DNA from 4 places in the Arthrobacter sp. HMSC08H08 genome. Region 1 is predicted to be linked to each of the others. Evidence: riboswitches for the same ligand, from Rfam matches in the RefSeq annotation. Region 1 holds a riboswitch; each other region holds the start of a gene.

Region 1 (5,706 bases):
CCACACCAACAGTAGGCCCCACCACGTCGCGCCTCATCAACCAGCCCGCAACAAGCGAACCCACAATACCGGACGCCTGAATCACCGCAATATGGAAACCGGCGCTCTCCTCAGAAATCCCCGACGACATCTCAATAGCCGGCCACCACGCCAAAATCGAATAAAACAGCGTCGACTGAAAACCCATAAACGCCGTAATCACCCACGCCAACGGGGAACGCAACAAACTCCGCGGACGCGCCGGCGGCGCTGTCTCGGACGCAGGTGCAGGGGCGGGGGACGATGCGGACGCCGGGGTAGCGGGGGAGGCCACCGCATCGGGGGCTTCAGCGCCGGACATTTCGCCAGCGGCCGCGGCGTCAGCTGCTTGGCGGTCCAGGATCTTTGTTCGCCGCATCACATGGTCGGCACGAACCTGCGGAGCGAACACCGCCATACCAATCAAACCGGCGCCCAACGTCAAACCGAGAGCGCCCTGCCAACCCCAACCCGGCAACCCAGCGATCGGGACAGCGACCGCCGCCGCAAGCGCGGCCATGAGCGACTGAAACGCCGAATACACACCCGTCAATGTGCCCGCATGATCCGGGAAATCACGCTTAATCAACGCCGGCAACAACACGTTCATGATCGCGATCCCAACACCAATCAACACGGTGCCGGTCCACAAACCGAACGAGCCAACCCAGGAACGCAAAACGATCCCCACGTTGACCGCAATCAAAGCGCCGAACAAAGAGTGCGCCAACCCGATACGCGCCGCGATCCGCGGCACGATCGGCGAAAACACCGCAAAACACAGCAGCGGCAACGAAATCAAAAACGACGCCGACGCCGCCGAAAGCCCCACGTCTTCCTTAATGCGGGGCAACAGCGGGCTCGCGCTCGTCATCGGCATCCGCAGATTCGTGGCGATCAACAAGATACCTGCGATCGCCAAAGCCGGGCTCACAGCCCTCGCCGCAACGCCCGGTGTCTCAGGGGCCTGAGTCTCACCAGCAGCACTATCCCGCATCGAGTTGCTCATTCCGTAACGTTATCGCCCTTTCCGCGCCGCGCAAGCCGGCAACCGTCACAACACGTCATCACAATCCGCGGCTGCAGAATTACGATGCGGCAGCAGGCTCCGTGGGGCATCCCACGGAACCCGCCCGCCGGCTATGCGCGGCCGGTAGGGAAGCCCTTAGCTGCCAGCTTCCACCAAAGCGCCAGTGCGGAAGCGGGAACCACGATGTGTTTCAGGCAACCAATCCTGCCCCGTCACCGCGGCACGCAACGTCACGGCATCAGTTGCCGCCGCATCGTCGGTGGTATCGGCGTCGGCGCCTTCAGCGCCGGCATCAGCCAACAGGCCCGGCTCGGCCAGCAGGCCGCGGCGCCTCAGCACGGGGCTCACGTATTCAACGAAACGTTCAAGATCAGCCGGCCGCACACCACTACACACATTGAAGCCATCCACGCCGGAAGCCGCCTGCCACGCCTCCAACTGATCTGCAACGCTCTCGGGGCCACCCACAATCACGGGGCCACGGCCACCCAACGTCACGAACGCGGCAATGTCCCGCACGGTCCACTCCCGCGACGTGTCGCCGGAGGTGACCGAGCGCAGTGCGGACTGATTCGCGTCCGTCTCAACCTCGGCCAGCGGTGCATCGGGATCCAGGCCGGCCAAGTCAACGCCGGTCCAGCCCGCGAACAGTGCCAGAGCCCCCTCGACGTCCACGTACTGCTGATAGGACTCGAAGCGGCGCTGCGCCTCCTCGTCGTCCGCGCCCGTCACGACGGTGACCATCGCGAAGGTGCGCACCGCATCGGCGGGCCGGCCCGCGACCTCAAGCGCCTCGTGCAAGCGCTCAATATAGCCGCGCACAACGCTCGGCTCAGAACCGATCATGAACACGGCCTCAGCGTTCTCGGCTCCAAAACGCAAGCCCCGTGCCGAGGCGCCCGCCTGGAACAAGAACGGGGTGCGTTGCGGTCCCGGATGCGTCAGTGACGCCCCATCGACAGAGAAATACTCGCCCTTGTGCTCAGCCTTCCGGACACCCGCCGGGTCCACGAAAACACCCGCATCGGCGTCCTTGAGCACCGAACCCGGAGCGAAACTGCCCTCGAACAGCTTGTACATGACGTCCATGTACTCGTCCGCGCGGTCATAACGCTCATCGTGGGGCAGTTGCCGCTCCAAACCGAGGTTGCGGGCCGCGGAATCCTGATACGACGTCACAATGTTCCAGCCAACCCGGCCACCCGTGAGGTGATCCAGGCTCGCGAACCGGCGCGCCAAGAGGAACGGGTCCTCATACGTGCACGACGCCGTCAACCCGAAACCGAGCCTACGGGTGACCGCAGCCATCGCAGACACCGCAGCGAAAGGATCCAGCAACGGAACTTGAACGCCGCGCTCATGCGAGACCGCGTCGCTGCCGCCGTACACGTCATAGGTCCCCAGCACATCGGCCAGGAAGAGGGCCGTGAAACCGCCTTTGTCCAAGGTTTGCGCCAGGCCGGTCCAGTAGCTCAACTGGTCAAAATCCGCTGCCCGGGATTCCGGATGCCGCCACAAACCAGGGGACTGATGCACCGGCGTGGCCATCTCAAACGCGTTAAGAAGCACGGCGCACCTCACCGATCGCGTTGAGACCCTCCGGGACGGTGCCGTTGACCAGGTAGTCGCCGATGATCCGCTCACGGAACACAATCGGGTTATGCGTCGCGACCGTCTGCGCATTGCGCCAGTGCCGGTCCAGGTTCTTCTCCCGCGACGTGTTCGATGCGCCACCCGTGAGGAACAGGTCAGAGCAAATACTGGTCACGATGCCGGGCACAGTCACGTGCGCGCGCTCAACAGCAAGCTCCGCTTCAGTCAGCAGACGCTGCGCTGTGTCAGTAGCGGCGCCGGTGCCAGCGTCAGTGTTGCCAGTAGCGGCGGCGCCAGTATCGGCGTCACCGTTGCCATCGCCGGTGCCAGCGTCCTCGCCTTCGAGCGAAAGCACGCCCTCGGCGGCTTCAAGCCGCCGCGCAGCCTCAACCACCGCCGACTCCACTACGAAAGCCTGCGCCGAAAGCCGGCCCACAACCCCCAGAATCTGCGGGTCCTCAGAGTGCGGAACACCTAAGCCGGTATTGAAGGAGCGGGTCCGCCGCCGCACGCCAGCCGCCGCATCGTCCACAACGTTGCGAGCAATACCGGCCAATACAGCGAGCAAGACAAGCTGGAACAGCGGCGCCTCAAACTGCGCCTCAGCGCTGCCAGGCACGCGGTTCAAAATGTGCTCGGGCGCAACCTTCACATCGGTGAAACGCGTGGTTCCGGTACCGGTGAGGCTCTGTCCGAAACCATTCCAGTCGTCCTCAAGCTCAACACCCGGGGCGCGCGTGGAAACGACAGCGAACTGTCGACCCTCGGTCGGCGTGCCGTCCGCATCAAGCAGCGTGGCCGAAACCCGGGTATGCGTCGCGTACGCGGTGCCAGTGCAGTAGTACTTAGCGCCATTGAGCACCCCAGTGCCGTCCGCCTGCACAGCCAACGTGGTGTTGAGCGTATTCAACGCATTCCCGCCGATCTCCGTGGACGCGTTACCCACAACATCGCCGGCAAGAACCTTCGCATACCAATACTGGCGGGTCTGCTCATCCTGGTACCGCAGCGTCTCCACGAAACCCGCGTGGGAACGGTATTGATGCGCGATGTTCGGGTCAGCCGCCGCCAGATCGATCAGCAGCTGCACCCAGTCGGTGAAGCTCACGCCCGGGCCGCCGTACTCGGTAGGAACGCGAAGCACGGTGAATCCGGCCCGGTTGAGTTCTGCGATCTCAACGAACGGCAGAACACGATGCGCCTCCCGCTCAGAAGCCCCACTCGCGATGCGGTCAAAGATCGGCCCGAAATGCTCACGCAGCTCTGCCAGGCTTGGCGTGTGGCCGGCCTCCCACGGGGTGACCGGAGCATCTTGGGTGGTGACGTAACGCAGCCCTTCAGCGAAGCTCAGGTCAGCCGAGGAAACCGCGGTGCTGGCGTTGCCGGCGTCGGTGCTGGCTTCCGCATCGGCGGCGATCTCAGCGCCAGCTGCAGGGTGGACAGGGGTGTGCGTGGACAACGATGACACAGTTATTCCTTTCCATCGTTCCTGGCGGGAGCACCGTGCATAAACCGGTTGCTGCGACGTCAACGAGCCAGGTCTCTCAGTCGCTCTGGATGGGTTACAAGCATCATTTCTATAGCCCGGCCTCGAGCTGTGTCAACTGCCCGCCAGGCGACGCGCGTCACAAAACGTCAACAAGAAGCGCCCCCGCGGCGCCTGCATCTAAGCAGGCCCCGCGGGGCGCTTCGTGAGGTCTAGCGGGGGTCAGCAGGCGGGGTTCAGAGACCAGAGTTCAGAACGCGACTTTCTCCAGCAGCCGGCTCAGTTCCTGCCGCTCGTCGGAGGTGAGCGCGGCGAGCACCACGTCGTCGGAGGCCATGGTCAGCGCGCGTGCCCTCCGGTAGGCATCCTGCCCCTGCGGTGTGGCGATGACGATCCGGGAACGACGGTCACGCGGATCCACCTGGCGCTCGACCCATCCCCGCTTCTCCAGGAAGTCCACCAGGTTCACTATCTGGCTTGGGTCCAGGCTCAGGAAGTCGCCGAGTTCGCGCTGGGACGGGTTCACGTCCGCGGCGGCCAGGGCCAGCACGGAGTACTGGCGGACCTTCAATCCCATCTCCTCCTGCAGGACGCGGTTGGCGTGGCTGTGGCCGATGCTGCGCAGCCGGGCCGCCAGGAACTGGACCTGGCCGGCGAGCTCTGACGACGTGAACTCCGCCATGCGCTCGGCCGCAAGCGCTGTGGAGGGGGCGGGGAAGCGCTGGGCGGCCTCAGTCGGGCTATTTGTGGCTCCGGAGGTGTCCTTTGTAGTCGTCATGTGCTTGCTTCCTTGGTCCGTGTACTCGAGGGAGTGATCCGGCTGATCTTGCCCATATAGAGGCTTGTCCCCTGCAGAGGATCGTACTCGAAATGCAAGCCTCGAAAAATAATTGACATTCTCAATTATATGTACTGTCATGGTTCTTGTGTGGTGAACGCCACATTAGGACAGAACCGACATCTAGCACGTCACCACCGAAGGAGAATCCCATGTCCCTCGACGGCAAGGTAGCCATCGTCACCGGCTCGGGCGCAGGCCTGGGCCTCGCCTACGCCCAGGAGCTCGCCCGCCAGGGAGCCTCCGTGGTCATCAACGACGTCAACCAGGAGACCGCGGACGCCGCTGTCGCCTCCATCACCGAAGCCGGCGGCAAGGCCGTCGCCGCAGTGGTCCCTGTCGGCACCAGCGAGGCCGCCGACCAGCTGGTCAAGACCGCCGTGGACACCTTCGGTGGCCTAGACATTCTGGTGAACAACGCCGGCATCCTGCGGGATAAGTCCTTGCTGAAGATGACTGACGAGGACTTCGATCTCGTTATCGGCGTCCACCTCAAGGGCACCTTCACTTGCGTCCGTGCCGCTTACGCATACTTCAAGGAGAACGGCGTGGCCGGGCGCATCGTCTGCATCGGATCGCCGACCGGTCAGCGAGGCAACTTCGGCCAGACCAACTACGCCGCAGCCAAGGCGGGCATCGTCGGCATGGTCCGCACGTGGGCCCTGGAGATGAAGCGCGCCGGAGTGATGGTCAACGCCGTCATCCCAGTGGCGGCCACCGCCATGACCAAGACCGTCCCTT
Region 2 (5,706 bases), on a different contig from region 1:
CCTTGGTGAGGTCCGTGTTCGCTCGCGCCCACGCGTTCGTCGGTTCGATGAACCGCTCCGGGATCACCGGGTCTTCCGGATCGCGTCCCCAGAACATCGGCAGCTTCTCTTCGCGTGCGGCCAGCTCTTGGTCTTTGAAGAAGTCCGCACCGGTTTCATCCTTGAACTGTTCCAGCGTGAAACCGGACAAGCCCACGAGCGCGTCCACCGCGGAAGGATCACGGCGGGCCACCGCGGTCGCCATCGCCATACCTTGAGAGAAACCCAGTAGCGTGACCGATTCGTGGTGCTTCTTCCGTTCAGCGACCCAGTGTGTCAGGTCCTCCACGACTTGGCTGTAATCAGCCGAGTTGAACTCCAGGTCCTGGCTTGAAAGCGGGAACCACGCGTAGCCGCCAAAACCCAGTGCAAGCGGTGCTCGCACTGACATCACAGCGAACTGGCCCGGAAGCATGCTCGCAATAGGTAGAAGGTCGCGTTCATCCGCGCCAAAACCATGCAAGAAAGCCAAGAGCGGCGCAGACTCATTCACGCCCTCCGGCACATGTTCAACTACAAACGGTTCCCACTTTTCACTCATATAACCATCCTGTCACGCACTTGGCGGCACCGGGCCCAAAAACGCACGGAACGGCGCATCCAGCTGGTGCCCATCGGTCAGAAAACCGTCGTGGCCCACCGGGGTCGAAACCATGTGCACAGGAACATCACCCGGCAGCGCATCCGCGATCCGCTGGGACTCTTGCGGATAATACAGACGGTCCGTATCCACGGCCGCGATGAAGAACTCAACGCCCACTACCTCAGCGAGAGCCGCTTCGACTCCCCCGCGGCCCCGACCAACGTCATGGCTCATGAGCGCCTCAGTGAGGGTCAGGTAGGCGTTGGCATCGAAACGATTCACGAGCTTATGCGCCTGATGGTCCAGATACGACTCGACCGCGTAGCGGCCGCGTTCATCACGGCCAGCAGATCCCAGCGGAAGTTCGCTACCTTGCGGCGAGCGCCCAAAACGATGGTCGAGCTCGGCAGCGGAGCGGTAGGAGACGTGGGCGAGGCGGCGAGCTATGCCTAGGCCACGCTGCGGGCCGGCACCGTTGCCGTGGCTGTAATAGTCTCCGCCGTGGAATTGTGGGTCGAGCCGGATCGCCTCAGTTTGGATCTGCGCGAACGCGATCTGTTCGGCCGATGATTCAGCGGTCGCGGCGATCACTGCGCATTTGGTGACGTGTTGCGGATAGCTCACGGCCCATTCGAGCGCACGTGCCCCGCCCATCGAGCCGCCAACAACGGCGTGCCACGCCTCAATGTTGAGTGCGTGCATGAGGCGCAGTTCAAGCTCGACCATGTCGCGGATCGTCACGAATGGGAAACGCGAACCATAGGGTTGCCCGTCCTCGGCCAGCGAGGCCGGGCCGATCGTGCCTGAGCACCCGCCCAAGGCTGCCGGAACCACTGCGCAATACGTGGTGGTGTCCACCGGCTTACCCGGGCCTACGACCTCGCGCCACCAACCAGGTTGCGGTGCGTCCGCATCGGTCACTGCCGCATCGTTAGCCGGCGCATCTTTAGCCGGCGTTCCGTCGGCTGCGTGGGTGTCGCCGGTCAGCGCGTGCAAAACGAGGACCGCATTACTGCGCTCAGCGTTGAGCTCGCCGAAAACCTCGTACGCGATATGGGTTTGGGGAAGGTGCCCGCCTGTCTCTAGATCCAGCGGGCCCAGCGGGAGGATCTTCACATCGCTCTCGGGAGCGTTGTGTTGTGAGTGTTCTCGTACATCCAACGTCATAACGCTGCTTTCGCTTCGTGAGTTTCTATCGCTTCCGTTGCCACATGCCAATGTCCCGGCGCTAGTTAGGCGCGGGCGGCGTGGAAGGCGTCGAAACCCTTCTGCAGGTCGGCGATGATGTCATCCACGTGTTCAAGGCCCACTGAGAGGCGTACTGTGCCTGGGCCCACGCCGGCGGCTCGCTTCTCTTCCGGAGACAGCTGGGAGTGGGTTGTGGATGATGGATGCGCCACGAGCGAGCGGACGTCACCGAGGTTGGCTACAAGCGAGTGCAGCTCGAGCGCGTCCACGAAGGCGCGGGCCGCTTCCTCGTTGTCTTCAGCTCCCTTGATCTCGAAGGAGACGATCGCGCCCACCCCTTCGGGTGCGTAGTGGCGGCCACGCTCATACCACGGGCAGGATTCCAAGCCGGCATAGATGGTCGCGGAGACGTCATCGCGCGCTTCGAGCCATTGAGCGACCTTCTGCGCGTTCTCGATGTGCCTCTCAACACGCAGAGAGAGCGTTTCGAGGCCTTGGGCGATCAGGAAGGAGTTCATTGGGGAGATCGCAGCGCCGGTGTCACGCAACAACTGCACGCGGATCTTCAGGATGTAGGAGAGGTTCGCACCCAGTGGCGAGCCAACACCCATATCGCGGCCGTAAACGATGCCGTGATAGGACTCATCCGGCTGGTTGAAACCCGGGAAACGCTCCGGGTGTTGGGTGTAGTCGAAGTTTCCTGAGTCAATAATGACCCCGCCCATCGCGGTTCCGTGGCCGCACAGGTACTTGGTTGCGGAGTGAACCACGACGTCGGCGCCCCATTCGATCGGGCGCAGCGAGTACGGGGTTGCCAGCGTGTTGTCAATGATGAGCGGTACGCCTGCCTCATCGTGTGCAATCGCGGCGATGTTTTCGATGTCGAACACGTCTTGGCGCGGGTTACCGATGGTCTCGCCGAAGAAGGCCTTGGTGTTCGGCTTGATTGCCCCGCGCCATGCATCCAGGTCGTCTGGATCTTCCACGAACGTGACCTCGACACCGAGCTTAGGCAGAGTGTGCTTGAAGAGGTTCTGCGTCCCGCCATAGAGGGATGGCGATGCGACGATGTGATCGCCGGCTTCCGCAACATTGAGGATCGCATAGCTCGTAGCCGCCATTCCGGAGGCGACGAACAGCGCACCGACGCCGCCTTCGAGGCTTGCCATGCGGTTCTCGATGACTTCGGTGGTCGGGTTACCTAAGCGCGTATAGATAGGCCCCAGCTCGCTCAGCGCAAAGCGGTTGGCAGCAGCCTCGGTGTCAGGGAAAACATACGCGTTGGTCAGGTGGATCGGTAACGCTTGCGAACCCGTGGTCGGGTCTGGAGTCTGGCCGGCGTGGATCTGACGAGTTTCGAACTTTTGTTGCGACATATACAGTGCACCCCTTGATTCATAGGAGGGGCTTGCCCGCATACACCGGTTGATTTGACGTAACGTCCGCCCGGATACGGGCGGGCAGAGCCCGCGCTTGCCACAGCGGCATTCCCGTGTGACCAGGTCCTCACCCGGGGCACCCCGCCGCGGACGGAGGGTTGCCGGCCAGCAAACCGGGGTTTTGCACTGGCACTCATGACCTTGGCAATTAGCCTACAACACGCCAACCCACTGGCACCACATAACGCCCACCACACCCGGTTTGATCCACAGGCCGGACTTCAACTTAGGTAAACCTAAGTAGAGATGTGGCTCACACAGTGTCAGATTTAACCCATGAAGCTCGATCACGTTTCTTACGCTTGCGGGCCAGAAGGCCTCATCACCACCGCAGACCGTATCGCCGATCAGCTCGGGCTCCGGTACGTCAAAGGAGGCGTGCACCCACGCTTCGGAACACGCAACGTGTTCTTCCCCCTCCACAACCACCAGTACCTCGAAGTCGTTGAGGTACTAGACCACCCGGCCACTCTCCAGCAGCCGTTCAGGAAGGCAGTACGCGCCCGAAGCGAGATGGGTGGCGGATGGATGGGCTGGGTCGTCTCAGTAGAGGACCTCACACCTATCGAGGAGCGCCTGCAACGCGGCGCGGTCCCCGGTTCGCGTAAGTTCCCCGACGGGCGAGAGCTCACGTGGCGCCAGATCGGCATCAACGGGCTCATCGCAGACCCTCAGCTTCCCTACTTCCTCCGCTGGGACGAGAGCTTCGAGGACCTGCACCCATCCCGGGCTGAAGAGCCACACGGTGAAATCGTGGAACTCACGATCTCCGGTAACCGCGAACGCATCGACGAATGGCTCGGCCACCCAGGTGAAGACTTCAAGGGCGAGGTCACATTCAACTTCACCTCCCCCTCCGGGATGCCGGGCCTGCAGTCAGTCACGTTGAAGACCCCGAAGGGCCTCGTAACCCTCTAACAGCGTTGGCCCGGCGGGAGCTGACAGGGCCGACGGCGCGGGCTAGCTACCGTACCCGAACCATGCCGCGAGCAGCGGGTAGCCCACAAACGCGACCGCATCGAGTAAGAAGTGCGCCCAGATGAGCGGCATGATGCGGCGTTTGTGCAGGTAGTAGAGCCCAAAGATCACGCCCATCGCTACGTTGCCGATGAACGGCCCGATGCCTTGGTAGAGGTGGTAGGAGCCACGCACTACGGCGCAGAAGATGATGATCGCGGCGGGCGTCCATTTCAGTGTTGCGAGCCGCTCATGCAGGTAGGCGAGCACCACGATCTCTTCAAGCAGCCCGTTCTTGAGTGCGGCCAACAGCAACACGGGTACGCTCCACCACGCGTCCGGAAGGCCCGAGGTCGTGATAGCAGTCGTGACACCGAGCGCCCTGCCCGCTGCATATACCGCGAGGGTTCCTACGCCGATGAGCACGAAGAATGCGAAACCCACTGCGGCGTCGCTACCGCATCGTTGACCGTCGATGCCCCACCTACGCCAAGGCTTATTGCCCGGCCAGCGTGAAACAAGGTAGATCACGAGCGCTACCGGGGCAAGCGCAAAGAAGATGCCGGCAAGCTGATACAGCAGATCAATCCACTCACGCGTGCTAGTTGAGGTGTTGAGGGCCGCGGTCCCGGAGGAGATGGGGCCGCGCGTGATGGTGTCGAGCAAGTCGATGAGCGCATACACCCCGGATTTGCCCAAAGAGAGCGCTAGGACGATGCCGATCTCCCACCCCAGGGCCTTTCGCGAGGGCGCCCCCAGCTCGCCCAGGCCGGGCGTCTTCGCTGAGCCGTCACCGTCTGGGGTGTGTGCGTGTGGGGATTGGGCACTCATGCATCCGATTATGCTCGGTAGGCTGGATGCATGGCCAGGCAACCCACGAGCGAAGAAGTTGAACGCGCCAACGCTTTATACCCTGCCGCGGATTGGGTTTCTGGCCGGGTTGAGGAATCTGGGAAGTCGAACCTGGTTCTCATCCCGGCAGACCCGGTTCCTGAGGTTGTGTTCCGGATGGCCCGGACTCGTGAGGAGGCGCTCGCCCAAGCCCGCCGTGCCGCGTTAGCAGATGCGCTTGCCCCGCATGTTCCGTGGCTCGTCCCTGAATCCCGCTCCCCGATCGATTCCGCCGGCGGGATCATCCAACGTTTCATCCCCGGTGCCGCCCACCCGCTACACCAAGGCGACCCTGCAGCGTTGGGGCGGATTATTACCGACCTGCAGGCGGTTCCGTTGAGCGCCTACGAAGGCCTGGTTGGCGCGCCCTGGGAGGCAGAACCTCAATGGACCCAGGCCCGCGCCGATGCCGCGATCGATGCGCTTGAGCCCGATGTGCGGGCAAGTGCCGCTACCGTGTTAGCTACTCTGGGTGAGATGGAGCAAGCCATGGGATCCGCGGTGGGCCAAGGCGCCGCTCTTCGCGGTTCACTCCGGCGTGGTTTAGTGCATGGGGACTTAGCGGGCCGGAATATGCACTGGCGTGATGGCGAGCTGATCGGGATCCTC
Region 3 (5,706 bases), on a different contig from region 1:
CGCTGAGAAGGTCCTGATCGAATGCTGCCTCGACTTGTTCCGTGACGAGCTTGTTGTGGCGATCCAGGACCTCGGCGCGGCCGGTATTTCGTGCGCGACCAGCGAACTCGCCTCCAACGGTGGCGTGGGCATGAACGTTGAGCTCAAGGACGTGCTGTTGCGTGATCCGAGCCTCAACCCGTCCGAAATCCTGATGTCCGAATCCCAGGAACGCATGATGGCCGTGGTGACCCCTGAGAACGCCGAGGCGTTCGAGAAAGTCCTGGAGCACTACGGTGTCGAATACTCCTGGATTGGTGAGATCACCGAGGATCCGCGCCTGATCATCACGTGGAACGGCGAGGTCATTGTGGACATCGATCCGCAGACCGCCGCTGAAGAGGGACCTGAATACGACCGCCCATACGCCCGCCCTGACTATCAGGATGCGTTGCAGGCTGACTCGTTCCGTGCTTCCGAGGCCGCTAAGAACCTGCCGGAGCAGGGCGAGGACCTCAAGCAGGCGATGCTGGAGCTCATGGCGCGGCCTAACCTGTGCGATAAGACGTGGGTCACCCAACAGTTCGATTCCAACGTTGGAGGCAACACAGCGTTGGCTTCCCCTGACGACGCCGGCGTGATCCGCGTTGATGAAAACACCGGCATGGGTGTCGGTTTCGCGACGGATGCGAACGGCCGTTACGCCTACCTCGACCCCTACGCTGGCGCTCAGCTGGCTTTGGCCGAGGCGTACCGCAACGTCGCGACCTCCGGCGCTACCCCGATGGCTGTGACTGACTGCTTGAACTTCGGTTCCCCTGAGGACCCGAATGTGATGTGGCAGCTGGTCCAGGCGATCGAGGGGCTTTCGGATGCCTGCCTTGCACTCCAGGTTCCGGTGACCGGCGGTAACGTTTCGCTCTACAACCAGACCGGCGAGACCCCGATCCACCCGACCCCGGTTGTGGGCGTGATGGGTCGCTTCGATGACGTCACCGCGCGCACGGTTTCGGGTTGGCGTGAAGAGCACGACGGCAACGCGGTCTACTTGCTTGGTGTGACCCGCGATGAGCTGGATGGCTCCGAGCTCGCCGCGATGCGTGACCACCTCGGCGGTATCCCGCCGAAGGTCGACCTCGATGCGGAACGCACCCTGGGCCAGCTTCTGGTCTCTGGTTCCCGCGACGGCATGTTCGATGCCGCCCACGACCTCTCCGAAGGCGGCCTCGCAGCCGGGCTGGTCGAGATGTCGATGCGCTACGGCGTCGGTGTGCGCGTGAACCTGGATGAGCTCAAACAGCGTGACGGCATTGACGCTTTCACCGCTCTGTTCTCAGAATCGCAGGCCCGCGCGCTGGTGTGCCTGCCGCGTTCCGAGGAGGAACGTTTCACCGCGATGGCCGCGGCACGCGGCTTCGCCCACGTCCGCCTGGGTGTCGTGGACGCTTCCTCGCACGCGATCGAAGTTCAAGGCGAGTTCTGTGCAACCCTCGACGAAATCCGCGAAGGCTGGGGCACAACCATGCAACGCCACTTCGGCTAACGCCTGTTGCTAGCGGTGTGCCGTACGGCTACAGCACACCGCTAGCAGGCACCTTCGATAACAAGAGATGGCTGTGGGCGCCAGGTTCATCCTGGCGCCCACAGCCATGTCGTATTCGCGGCCGTGAAATGTACGGCCTACCCTGGCTGGCGGGCGCTGTCTCCTGCCCGCCAGCGTGGCAACCTAGCGGCGGACAGCCGCGCCCGGATGGTTTTCCGGCAACCGGTCGCCGCGACCAAACAGTGCGTGGCGCAAGGAGGAACCCGTCTGGTCTTCCACTGGGCGGTCGGCATCCCACGCAACCGTGGCGTCGGCGGCTTCCTCAGCGCTCGGGTACACGCCGAGCGCTTCGAGTTCTGGAATCACGTAGTCCACGACGTCACGGAACGTGCCAGGCTTGACCGCGTAGGCGACGTTGAAGCCATCCACCCCGGTGTCACGCACCCATTCGTGGAACTGTTCGGCGACTTCGCGGCCGGTACCCACGGCAACCGGACCGAAACCACCCACGCCGATGTAGCGCGCCAACTGGCCCACGTTCCACGGCTTATCAGAATCACCTGAAGCCGCCTGGAACATGTTCACCGCGGACTGGATCGCGTTGGACTCCACGTCTTCACCGATCACCGCATCCAGCGGGTATTCGGACAAGTCGATGCCCGTCCAGCCTGCGAGCAACGCCAACGCGCCCTGCTCATCGGCATAAGACTGGTATTCGCGGAACTTCTCCCACGCTTCCTCGTTCGTCTTACCCACAACCGGGGTGATCATCGCGAAAATCTTGACGTCATCAGCGTTACGGCCCGCCGCCACGGTTGCTTCACGAATCTTCTTCACGGTCTTCGCGAGGCCTTCCTTGGTTGCCTGCGAAACGAACACAGCCTCAGCGTGCTTCCCCGCGAAAGCCATACCGCGCGAGGACGCGCCGGCCTGGAAGATCACCGGGGTGCGTTGGCGGGAAGGCTCCGTGATCGCAATGCCTGGAACGTTGAACCACGTGCCTTCGTGTTCAATCGGGTGCACCTTAGCCGGGTCAACGAACAAGCCGGATTCGCGGTCAGCTACAACCGCGTCGTCCTCCCACGAACCCTCGAGCAGCTTATACACGACCTCGAGGTATTCATCCGCGTGATCGTAGCGTTCGTCGTGCTCCATCTGGCTGGTCTGGCCAAAGTTCTTCGCCGCGGACTCGAGGTAGCCGGTCACAACGTTCCAGCCGACTCGCCCGCCCGTGATGTGATCCAGGGTCGCCATGCGGCGCGCGAGCCCCACCGGATGCTCATACGCAGTGCCCGCAGTGACACCGAAACCGAGGTTCTTCGTCGCTGCAGCCATCCCCGCCACGATCACCGCCGGATCAGCCAACGGGATCTGCGCACCGGAACGCAACGCCGTTTCCGGGGAGTTCGCATACGCGTCATACACACCCATCACATCGGCCAAAAACAGGGCGGAGAAACGGCCCTCTTCCAGGATCCTGGCGAGCTCAACCCAGTGCGAGAGCTTGTTGTAATCCCGCGAGGTATCTTCCGGATGCTTCCACAAACCCGGGGACTGGTGGCCAATCGTGTTCATCGCGAAGGCGTTGAGAAGAATCGGTTTTTCAGACGACATGTTAACCCTTTCCCGCAGCCCTCAAACGCTGCGCCATCGTCTTCTGGCGGGAGCACCTTTCCCTCACGATTCCTGCTACGGAACCCTTCAGGATGGTTGCTGCGGCGTCAACGAGCCAGATCTCTCGGCCGCTCTGGATGGATACGGATTCAGCATAGAGGCACACCATGGGCATCACGCAAATCGCTCGTGACCGATGACAAAGAATGACGGCACGCATCGGCGGCTACACTTGCGAAAGTATTACCCCAAGCCATAACACGGGTTTCTGCAGGTGAAAGGGCTACAGCGACGTGGAACTTGCGCGGCCAGAAGTGTTCTTTACCGTCGATATCATCGCGCTGATCATCAACGGGATCATGGGTGGGGTGATCGCCCGCCGCATCGGACGCCTTTGCTTCGCCAGCCGTGTTGAGCAACATGACACACACGCTGACCCGATTTGCGTGCAACCGCATTCGTCACCCACTATGGACAGCACAACCATCCAGAGCGGCTGAGAGATCTGGCTCTACGACGCCGCAGCAACCACCCCGGGTTTTTACCGGGCATGGTGCTCACGCCAGGATCGATGGAGTGACAACGCATGACCGCAACGTCCGCACCCGCGCACCAGGCCGCCCAGGCTCAGCTCAGCAACGCAAACCTCAGCAGCGCGCAGCCTAGCGATGACGCGCTGCTTAGCGATGAAGAGCACAGCGCGTACTGGGCCAAACAGGCCGGGCAGCTCACGTGGGAGACCCCGTGGGATACGGTGCACACGCTAACCCCGCCTAACCCTGAAACTCAGGAAGGTCTGCAGCAAACCTGGTTCGCGGGAGGCACGCTCAACGCCGCTGTCAACTGCGCAGACCGCCACGTAGCGGCGGGCAACGGGGACAAAGTAGCGCTCTACTTCGAAGGTGAACCCGGCGACCGTCGCACCGTGACCTACCGCGAACTCACCGAGGAAGTCTCGCAGGCCGCCCACGCGCTCACGGAACTGGGCATCACCCGCGGCGATCGCGTCGTGATCTATCTTCCGGTGCTCGTTGAGACGATCATCATCACGCTGGCTTGCGCACGCATCGGCGCGATCCACTCGCTTGTTTTCGGCGGGTTCAGCGCAGAAGCGTTGCGTTTCCGGGTTGAAGACACCCGCGCCAAGCTGCTGGTCACCAGCGACGGCCAGTACCGCCGCGGCAAGGCCGTGCCCGTCAAGGACATCGCGGACGAGGCCGCATCCGGGGAGAACCAGCTCGAGCATGTGCTCGTGATCGACCGCACCGGCCAGCGAGACATCCCGTGGACCGAAGGCCGTGACATCTGGTGGGACCAGATTGTGCCCCGCCAGCCCCGGCAGCACACACCGGAAGCGTTCGATGCGGAAAATCCGCTGTTCATCATGTACACCTCCGGGACCACCGGGAAACCGAAGGGCCTGGTGCACACGACCGGCGGCTACCTCACCGGTGCTGTAGCGACCTATAACCAGATTTTCGCCCACCCGGACCCAGCTCAACGCGCGGGCGACGTGCATTGGTGCACTGCAGATCTCGCGTGGGTCACCGCCCACACCTACGAGATCTATGGGCCGCTCGGGGCCGGCGCGACCCAAGTCATCTATGAAGGCGTGCCGAACGCCCCGCACCCGGGCCGGCACTTCGAAGTCATCCAGCGTTATGGTGTGACCTCCTACTACACCGCGCCAACGCTCGTGCGTTCGCTCATGGGCTGGTTCCCGGAAGGGATCCCAGCCGAATACGATCTCTCCAGCATCCGCCTCGGCGGAACCGTAGGTGAAGCCGTCAACCCTGAAGCAGCACGGTGGCTACGCGAACAGATCGGCCGCGACACCTACCAGCCCGCCAACCCTGAAACCGGGGAACCCGAGCGCGGCATCAGCATGGTCGATACCTGGTGGCAGTCAGAAACTGGCTCCACCATCCTCACTCCCCTACCCGGCGCAACCACCGTCAAGCCCGGCAGCGTAGGCCGCGACATGCCAGGGGTAGCGACCGCGGTTGTCGACGACGAGGGCAACCCGACACCGGCTGGAACCCAAGGCAACATCGTGCTCACCCAGTTCCCGCCCTCGATGGCGCGCACCGTGTGGGGAAACCCTGAACGCTGGTACACCTCCTATTGGAAGGCCTACGCCACATACGGTTGGTTCAGCGCAGGCGACGGCGCGAAAGTCGATGCCGACGGCGACACCTGGATCCTCGGCCGTACCGATGACGTCATCAACATTTCAGGCCACAGGCTCTCAACCATTGAGATCGAGTCCGCGCTCGTGACCGACCCGGGTGTTGTGGAAGCCGGCGTGTGCCCGGTACCGGATGCGAAGACCGGGCACGCCGCGATCGCGTTCGTGGTCCCCGGCGATCAGTCCCTGCTCGGCGCTGACGCGAGCGAGGAGGCCGTCGCCGAGTTCGCGCAGCGGCTACGCGCCACCGTGACCAAGGAGATCGGGCCCATCGCGAAACCGGCCCGCATCATCCTCGTGCCCGACGTACCGAAAACCCGCTCCGGCAAGATCATGCGCCGCATCCTCACCCAGGCCTATACCGGTGAAACACTCGGCGACA
Region 4 (5,706 bases), on a different contig from region 1:
CGCGGCAGGTCTCGGTAGGCGGTATCCCCGAACAGGTCCCGCACGGTTTCGGCAACGTAGTCCACGTGTTCGGCCGAGTTCACGGTTACAGGAAAGTCGCATTCGACCCTGTAGCTTGCGCTCATCCCGTGGGCTTCCGCGATGCCTTTGGCGACGCGCTGCACGGCCGGCACGAGCTTTTCACGTGACGCCGGGCTGAAGGAACGCAGCGTGACCTGGATGGTTGCGGTGGACGGGATGATGTTCGGCGCAGAGCCCGCCTTGATCGAGCCGACAGTCACCACGACGGGGTCGAACGGGTCGAACTGGCGGGTCACCATGGTCTGTAGGCCGAGCACGATCTCTGCCGCGACTGGCACCGGGTCCGCGGCTTGGTGCGGGGCGGATCCGTGGCCGCCTTGGCCGTGGACGGTGATGACGAGGTCATCACATCCGGACTGTATGGTTCCCGGTTTGGAGACGAACGTCGCGTGCGGATAGCGGTCGGCGTACACGTGGATCGCGTACGCCTCATCGACCGGCTGGCCTGCGGCTTCCAGTAGGCCTTCTTCGATCATGGTTTTCGCGCCGCCAGCGGTTTCTTCGGCAGGCTGGAACATGCCTACAACATCGGCGGTAAGTTCATCGCGGCGCTGTGCGAGATACAGCAGCGTGCCCACCAGGCCCGCGGTGTGCATGTCGTGGCCGCACGCATGCATCTTCCCGGTTTCGGTGGGCGAATATTCAAGCCCGGTTTCTTCGGTGACCGGTAGCGCGTCCATGTCTCCACGCAACAGGACTACGGGGCGGCGCGTACCTTCAGGAAGCGGAGCAGCACCGCGCAGAACAGCGGTCACGGAGGACTGCGCCTTCCCGGTGTGCAACTCGATCCCCTCGGTTCCCTCGAGCGCATCCAGCACCGCGGCCTGCGTCGTGGGCAGGTGCCGGTCCAGCTCGGGATTCGCGTGCAGATAGCGGCGCAACCGGACGATGTGCCCGTTGAGTTCCGCCGGGATCGGTTCTTGCGCCGCCGGATGTACCGCCGGAAGCTGTTGCCCCGGTGCTGACGTGTTTCTCGCTGATGTACTGGCGGTGCTCATCATGGGTGTCCTTGGCTTAGCTGGTGTCCGTGAACGGCGTCACAGTCAGTGTAGTGGGTGGCTGTGATGCAGCGCCGGGTTAGGAAAGTGCGCTGCGGATGTGGTGCAGGTGCGCTTCTTGGGCTGGGGTGAGGTAGCGGATGTCGCAGTTGCGCAACCCCGGATTGCTGATGTTCCACTCGTCCAGGGTGTTGAGCAGGCAGCGGGTGGTCGAGCCGTGGGATACGGCGATGACGCGTTGGCCTGGGTTGCGCTGGAGCGCTTCGGCGAGCGCTGTAGCGCTACGGCGGCCGGCGTCTTTGGAGCTTTCGACGCCTTCGAGGATCCCGAGCTCTTTACCGCGGGCTTCGACCTCTTCGACGTTGGGGAGGTGTGCCGGGAAGAGGTAGGTGAAGGTTTCTTTGTCGAGGTCGCCGTAGGCACGGCCTTCGTAGGGCCCGTATGAGCGTTCTTTGAGCCCGGCGACGACGCGCGGCGCCTCAAGTCCGAGGTGTTCAGCGATGATCTCCGCGGTTTCGCGCGCCCTGAGTTGCGGGGAGGTGAGGATGACGTCCCACGGGCTACCCCATCGTGATGTCGCGTCAGCCGCCAGGGTTTCCGCCGCGGCGCGGGCTTGTTCGATGCCGGTCGCGTTGAGGGGGACGTCCGCGCTTCCTTGGAAGCGGCGTTCTTTATTCCAGTCTGTTTGCCCGTGGCGGACCAAAGCGAGAGACGGGACGTGGTGAGGGCTGGTGCTCATATCCCCAGCTTATGCCGGCCGCACTGTTCCCGGCGCGCCTTAGTACGTCACATGCGTTTGCCCTGGCTCGAGGCGAGTGCGCATAATGGTGGCTGACCATCTAGAGCGGTCGAGGGACCTGGCCCTGTGACGCCGCAGCAACCATCGCCACAGTGTTCACTCATGTAGCGTTCACTGCTGCAGCGAATGGTGCTCATGCCGGGATCGATGGAGTTGAAGGAGTTCCATGTCTTCTGCCGACCGTCAATTCGGTTTCCGTACCCGTGCCCTGCATGCGGGTGCCACCCCTGATTCGGAGCACGGTTCGCGTGCCGTCCCGCTGTATAACACGACGTCTTTCGTGTTTGAAAACGCGGACGATGCGGCAACGCTGTTCGCGCTGCAGAAGTACGGGAACGTGTATTCGCGTATCGCTAACCCTACGGTTGCGGCGTTCGAGGAACGCGTCGCGTCCCTTGAGGGCGGTATCGGCGCGGTCGCGACGTCTTCGGGTATGGCCGCTGAGTTCATCACGTTCGCCGCGCTGTGCCAGGCGGGCGATCACGTGGTCGCTTCCTCGAAGCTCTACGGCGGGACCGTAACCCAGCTGGATGTCACGCTGCGCCGATTCGGCGTGGAGACGACGTTCATCGACTCGACCGAGGTCGAGGACTTCGCGGCCGCGATCCAACCGAACACCAAGGTCCTCTACACCGAGGTGGTAGCGAACCCATCCGGAGTCATCACCGACATCGAAGGTCTCGGCGCTCTCGCCCACGAACACGGGATCCCACTGGTTGTGGATTCAACCCTGACCCCGCCGTACATTTTCCGTCCGCTGGAACACGGCGCGGACATCGTGATCCACTCGGCGACCAAGTTCCTGGGCGGCCACGGAACCACCCTGGGCGGCGTCGTCGTTGAATCAGGCCGTTTCAACTGGGGCAACGGCAACTTCCCATCCATGACGGAGCCGGTGCCTTCCTACGGTGACTTGTCGTGGTGGGGCAACTTCGGTGAATACGGTTTCCTCACCAAGCTACGCAACGAACAGTTGCGTGACATCGGCGCATCGCTCGCCCCTCAGTCCGCGTGGCAGTTGCTCATCGGCATCGAAACCCTGCCGCAGCGTATGGATGAGCACATCGCCAACGCCCGTGAGGTCGCGCGTTGGCTGGCTAACGATGACCGCATCGAGTGGGTCTCCTACGCCGGCCTGGAAGACCACGCCTACCACGAGCGCGGCAAGCAGCTCTTGCCGAAGGGCGTGGGCTCCGTGTTCAGCTTTGGTGTCAAGGGTGGGCGCGACGTCGGGGCTGAGTTCATCGCGAACCTGCAGCTGGCAAGCCACCTAGCCAACATTGGTGACGCGAAGACCCTCGTGTTGCATCCGGCATCCACAACGCATCAGCAGCTAAGTAAAGAACAGCTGATTGCGGGCGGGATCGGCGAAGACCTGATCCGTATTTCGGTGGGCCTTGAAGATGTTGAGGACATCATCTGGGACCTCGACCAGGCCCTGGAAGCCGCCGTGAACGGTGCTAGTGACGGTGCTGCGAACGGGGAGGAAGCGTAATGAGCAACGAAACCACCACAACAGAGGCCAACAGTGCGTGGGTTGGCCCATCAGCCCCGCAACGGTTGAACCTGCTGCGTGCCGCCAAGAGCATCGCGATCGTGGGCGCCTCCACGAACCCCGCGCGTGCCGCGTATTTCGTGGCGACCTACCTGCAGTCCTCCGCCCCCTACAAGCTGTACTTCATCAACCCGCGAGCCACTGAGCTACTCGGGGAGCCCGTGTACCCGAGCCTCGATGACCTGCCGGAAGTGCCCGACATCGTGGTTGCGTTCCGCCGTAACGAGGACCTCCCGAGCGTCGCTGAGGACGCCGTGCGTGTGGGCGCGAAGGTGTTCTGGGCACAGTTGGGCCTGTGGAACGAAGAAGCCGCGCGCATCGCTGAAGCCGGCGGGCTCGCCGCGGTCATGAACCGTTGCGTCAAAATCGAGCACGCACGCTTCCACGGCGGCCTCCACCTTGCAGGCTTCGACACCGGAGTCATCTCCTCCAAACGCCAACTGCGCGCATAACGGTTGCTGTTGCGTCGCTGCGCGGCACGATCGCGCACCGACGCTTGAGGCGCCTGCGCGGCGGCGCGGTGGCGACCGCGTGACCGTCTCACCGCGGCGCCGCGGGGTTGAACGTCCAGCGCGTCGCGGTGGCCGGGAACGGGTGGAACTGGTGCCAGAATAGAGGCATGTCTGCTCGCAACAAGATCCGCTCCAAACTCGGCCTCCCCCTCGTTTCGGGACGTGCCAGTCATAAGCGAACCCCCGTTGCGCCGCCGACCCCGCACGTGGTGAAAGACAACATCCGCGCAGTCTCATTCGATAACGAAGGCGCGTTCCCGCTCACCGGCGGCCACACCATCGAAACCGCTGGCAGGTATTCGGAAGAACACCCTGACCAGGTCGTCGTGATCTCGATGGATAAGCCGACTGACCAGCAGATTGAAGACCTCGCGGAGGCCTGGGATCTTCACCCGCTGCTGCTCGAGGACCTGCAGGCCCCATCGCGGCGCGCTAAAGCCGAACGTCAGGGCGACACCCTGTTCGTCGTGACTCACTCTGTTGCCTATCAAGATGACATCGAAGAGGTCGTTTTCGGCGAATTCAACCTGTTGATGCGAGGGAACCAGGTAGCGGTTTTGTGCCAGGATCAGGCCGCGGTGCGAGCCTGGCAGGCGAAAGGTTTCCGGCTCGAACACCGCTTCGGCGAACAGAACGAGCTACTCAAGCACGGCCCGGAAGCCGTGCTGCATGCAGTGCTCGATGCGGTCGTGGACGGATACGGCCCCGTGCTGCGTGGCCTCGAGACTGACAAAGAAGAGATTGAACGCCAGGTGTTCTCGGGTGACCCGGCGGCTGCCGAGCGTATTTACCGCTTGTCGCGCGAGATCATCGAGCTACGCCAAATGTCCAACGGGTTAGCGACCGTGATCCGCCGCCTGTTGATCGGAACCACCCGCTATGGGACCGACACCGAGTTGCGTATGTACCTCGATGACGTCTCTGATCATCTCTCCCAGATCATCCCCGACATCGCCGAGCTACGGGACGCGCTGAATCAGATCCTGCAGGTCAACGCGACCTTGGTCTCTCAGCGGCAAAACGAAGACATGAAGAAGATCTCCGGGTGGGCGGCTATCATCTTTGCGCCCACGCTCATCGGTGCGATCTACGGCATGAACTTCACCAACATGCCCGAACTCGAATGGACCTACGGCTACCCGCTCGCGCTCGCGGCCATGTTTGGATTCGCTCTGTTCCTGTTCATCGTCTTCAAAAAGAAAGACTGGATGTAGCGGCGCTGGCTAGCCCTGCCGCGGCTAGCCCGCGGTCAGCGATCAGGCCTTTGGCGCGTCGACCCCTACGCGGCGGTTCTGAAGAACCGGCAGGTATTCTCGCACGCTCTTGACCTTCTTGCGGCCCACTTTGCCTGTGACCAAACCGAATGGCTCGTCCTCAAGATAAGCGACAGGCTGGGCCAGCGGATCCAGGATGACCGAGTAGCCGATCGTCTGGTTCGAGGCCGTACCGGCAGCCGCAACCCATACCGTGTTCTCCACAGCGCGGGCCTTCAGTAGCGTCTGCCAGTGGTCGATCTTGTTCTCGCCCTTATACCAAGCCGCTGGAACCAACAGGACATCAGCGCCAGCCAACGCAAGGTTGCGCGCGAGCTCGGGGAAACGCACGTCGTAGCACGTCATCATCCCGAACGTCAGGTTCCCGTACGTGAACGTAGCGACCTGGTTGGGGTCGCCTGCAGAAATACGGTTGGATTCCTTGAACGTGAACGCGTCATATAAGTGGATCTTGCGGTACGTCTCAAGCTCCTGACCATTCGCATCC

The links. A riboswitch is a leader RNA that binds a small molecule or an ion and turns the genes downstream of it on or off. The one in region 1 is predicted to bind S-adenosylmethionine.
Region 2: linked by a shared signal. The riboswitch ahead of HMPREF3175_RS03440 (O-acetylhomoserine aminocarboxypropyltransferase/cysteine synthase family protein) and the one ahead of HMPREF3175_RS10155 (acyl-CoA dehydrogenase family protein) in region 1 are both predicted to bind S-adenosylmethionine.
Region 3: linked by a shared signal. The riboswitch ahead of HMPREF3175_RS07305 (LLM class flavin-dependent oxidoreductase) and the one ahead of HMPREF3175_RS10155 (acyl-CoA dehydrogenase family protein) in region 1 are both predicted to bind S-adenosylmethionine.
Region 4: linked by a shared signal. The riboswitch ahead of HMPREF3175_RS07270 (O-acetylhomoserine aminocarboxypropyltransferase/cysteine synthase family protein) and the one ahead of HMPREF3175_RS10155 (acyl-CoA dehydrogenase family protein) in region 1 are both predicted to bind S-adenosylmethionine.

What each region holds. Positions count from the first base shown of each region.
Region 1 is NZ_KV789394.1:3,185-8,890, reverse strand. Features, by position in the region: gene HMPREF3175_RS05880 (CynX/NimT family MFS transporter) at 1-1,027, opposite strand, end outside; gene HMPREF3175_RS05875 (LLM class flavin-dependent oxidoreductase) at 1,184-2,617, opposite strand; gene HMPREF3175_RS10155 (acyl-CoA dehydrogenase family protein) at 2,607-4,109, opposite strand; SAM riboswitch class I at 4,119-4,205, opposite strand; gene HMPREF3175_RS05865 (MarR family winged helix-turn-helix transcriptional regulator) at 4,378-4,905, opposite strand; gene HMPREF3175_RS05860 (SDR family NAD(P)-dependent oxidoreductase) at 5,118-5,706, shown strand, end outside.
Region 2 is NZ_KV789382.1:45,428-51,133, reverse strand. Features, by position in the region: gene HMPREF3175_RS03450 (alpha/beta hydrolase) at 1-580, opposite strand, end outside; gene HMPREF3175_RS03445 (homoserine O-acetyltransferase MetX) at 593-1,789, opposite strand; gene HMPREF3175_RS03440 (O-acetylhomoserine aminocarboxypropyltransferase/cysteine synthase family protein) at 1,855-3,186, opposite strand; SAM riboswitch class IV at 3,275-3,390, opposite strand; gene HMPREF3175_RS03435 (VOC family protein) at 3,526-4,167, shown strand; gene HMPREF3175_RS03430 (CPBP family intramembrane glutamic endopeptidase) at 4,210-5,037, opposite strand; gene HMPREF3175_RS03425 (phosphotransferase family protein) at 5,068-5,706, shown strand, end outside.
Region 3 is NZ_KV789399.1:29,543-35,248, reverse strand. Features, by position in the region: gene purL (phosphoribosylformylglycinamidine synthase subunit PurL) at 1-1,522, shown strand, start outside; gene HMPREF3175_RS07305 (LLM class flavin-dependent oxidoreductase) at 1,706-3,136, opposite strand; SAM riboswitch class I at 3,167-3,280, opposite strand; gene HMPREF3175_RS07300 (hypothetical protein) at 3,286-3,558, opposite strand; SAM riboswitch class I at 3,617-3,714, shown strand; gene acs (acetate--CoA ligase) at 3,723-5,706, shown strand, end outside.
Region 4 is NZ_KV789399.1:20,954-26,659, reverse strand. Features, by position in the region: gene HMPREF3175_RS07280 (M20 metallopeptidase family protein) at 1-1,082, opposite strand, end outside; gene HMPREF3175_RS07275 (histidine phosphatase family protein) at 1,159-1,818, opposite strand; SAM riboswitch class I at 1,912-2,032, shown strand; gene HMPREF3175_RS07270 (O-acetylhomoserine aminocarboxypropyltransferase/cysteine synthase family protein) at 2,045-3,373, shown strand; gene HMPREF3175_RS07265 (CoA-binding protein) at 3,373-3,885, shown strand; gene HMPREF3175_RS07260 (magnesium and cobalt transport protein CorA) at 4,053-5,159, shown strand; gene HMPREF3175_RS07255 (carbon-nitrogen hydrolase family protein) at 5,202-5,706, opposite strand, start outside.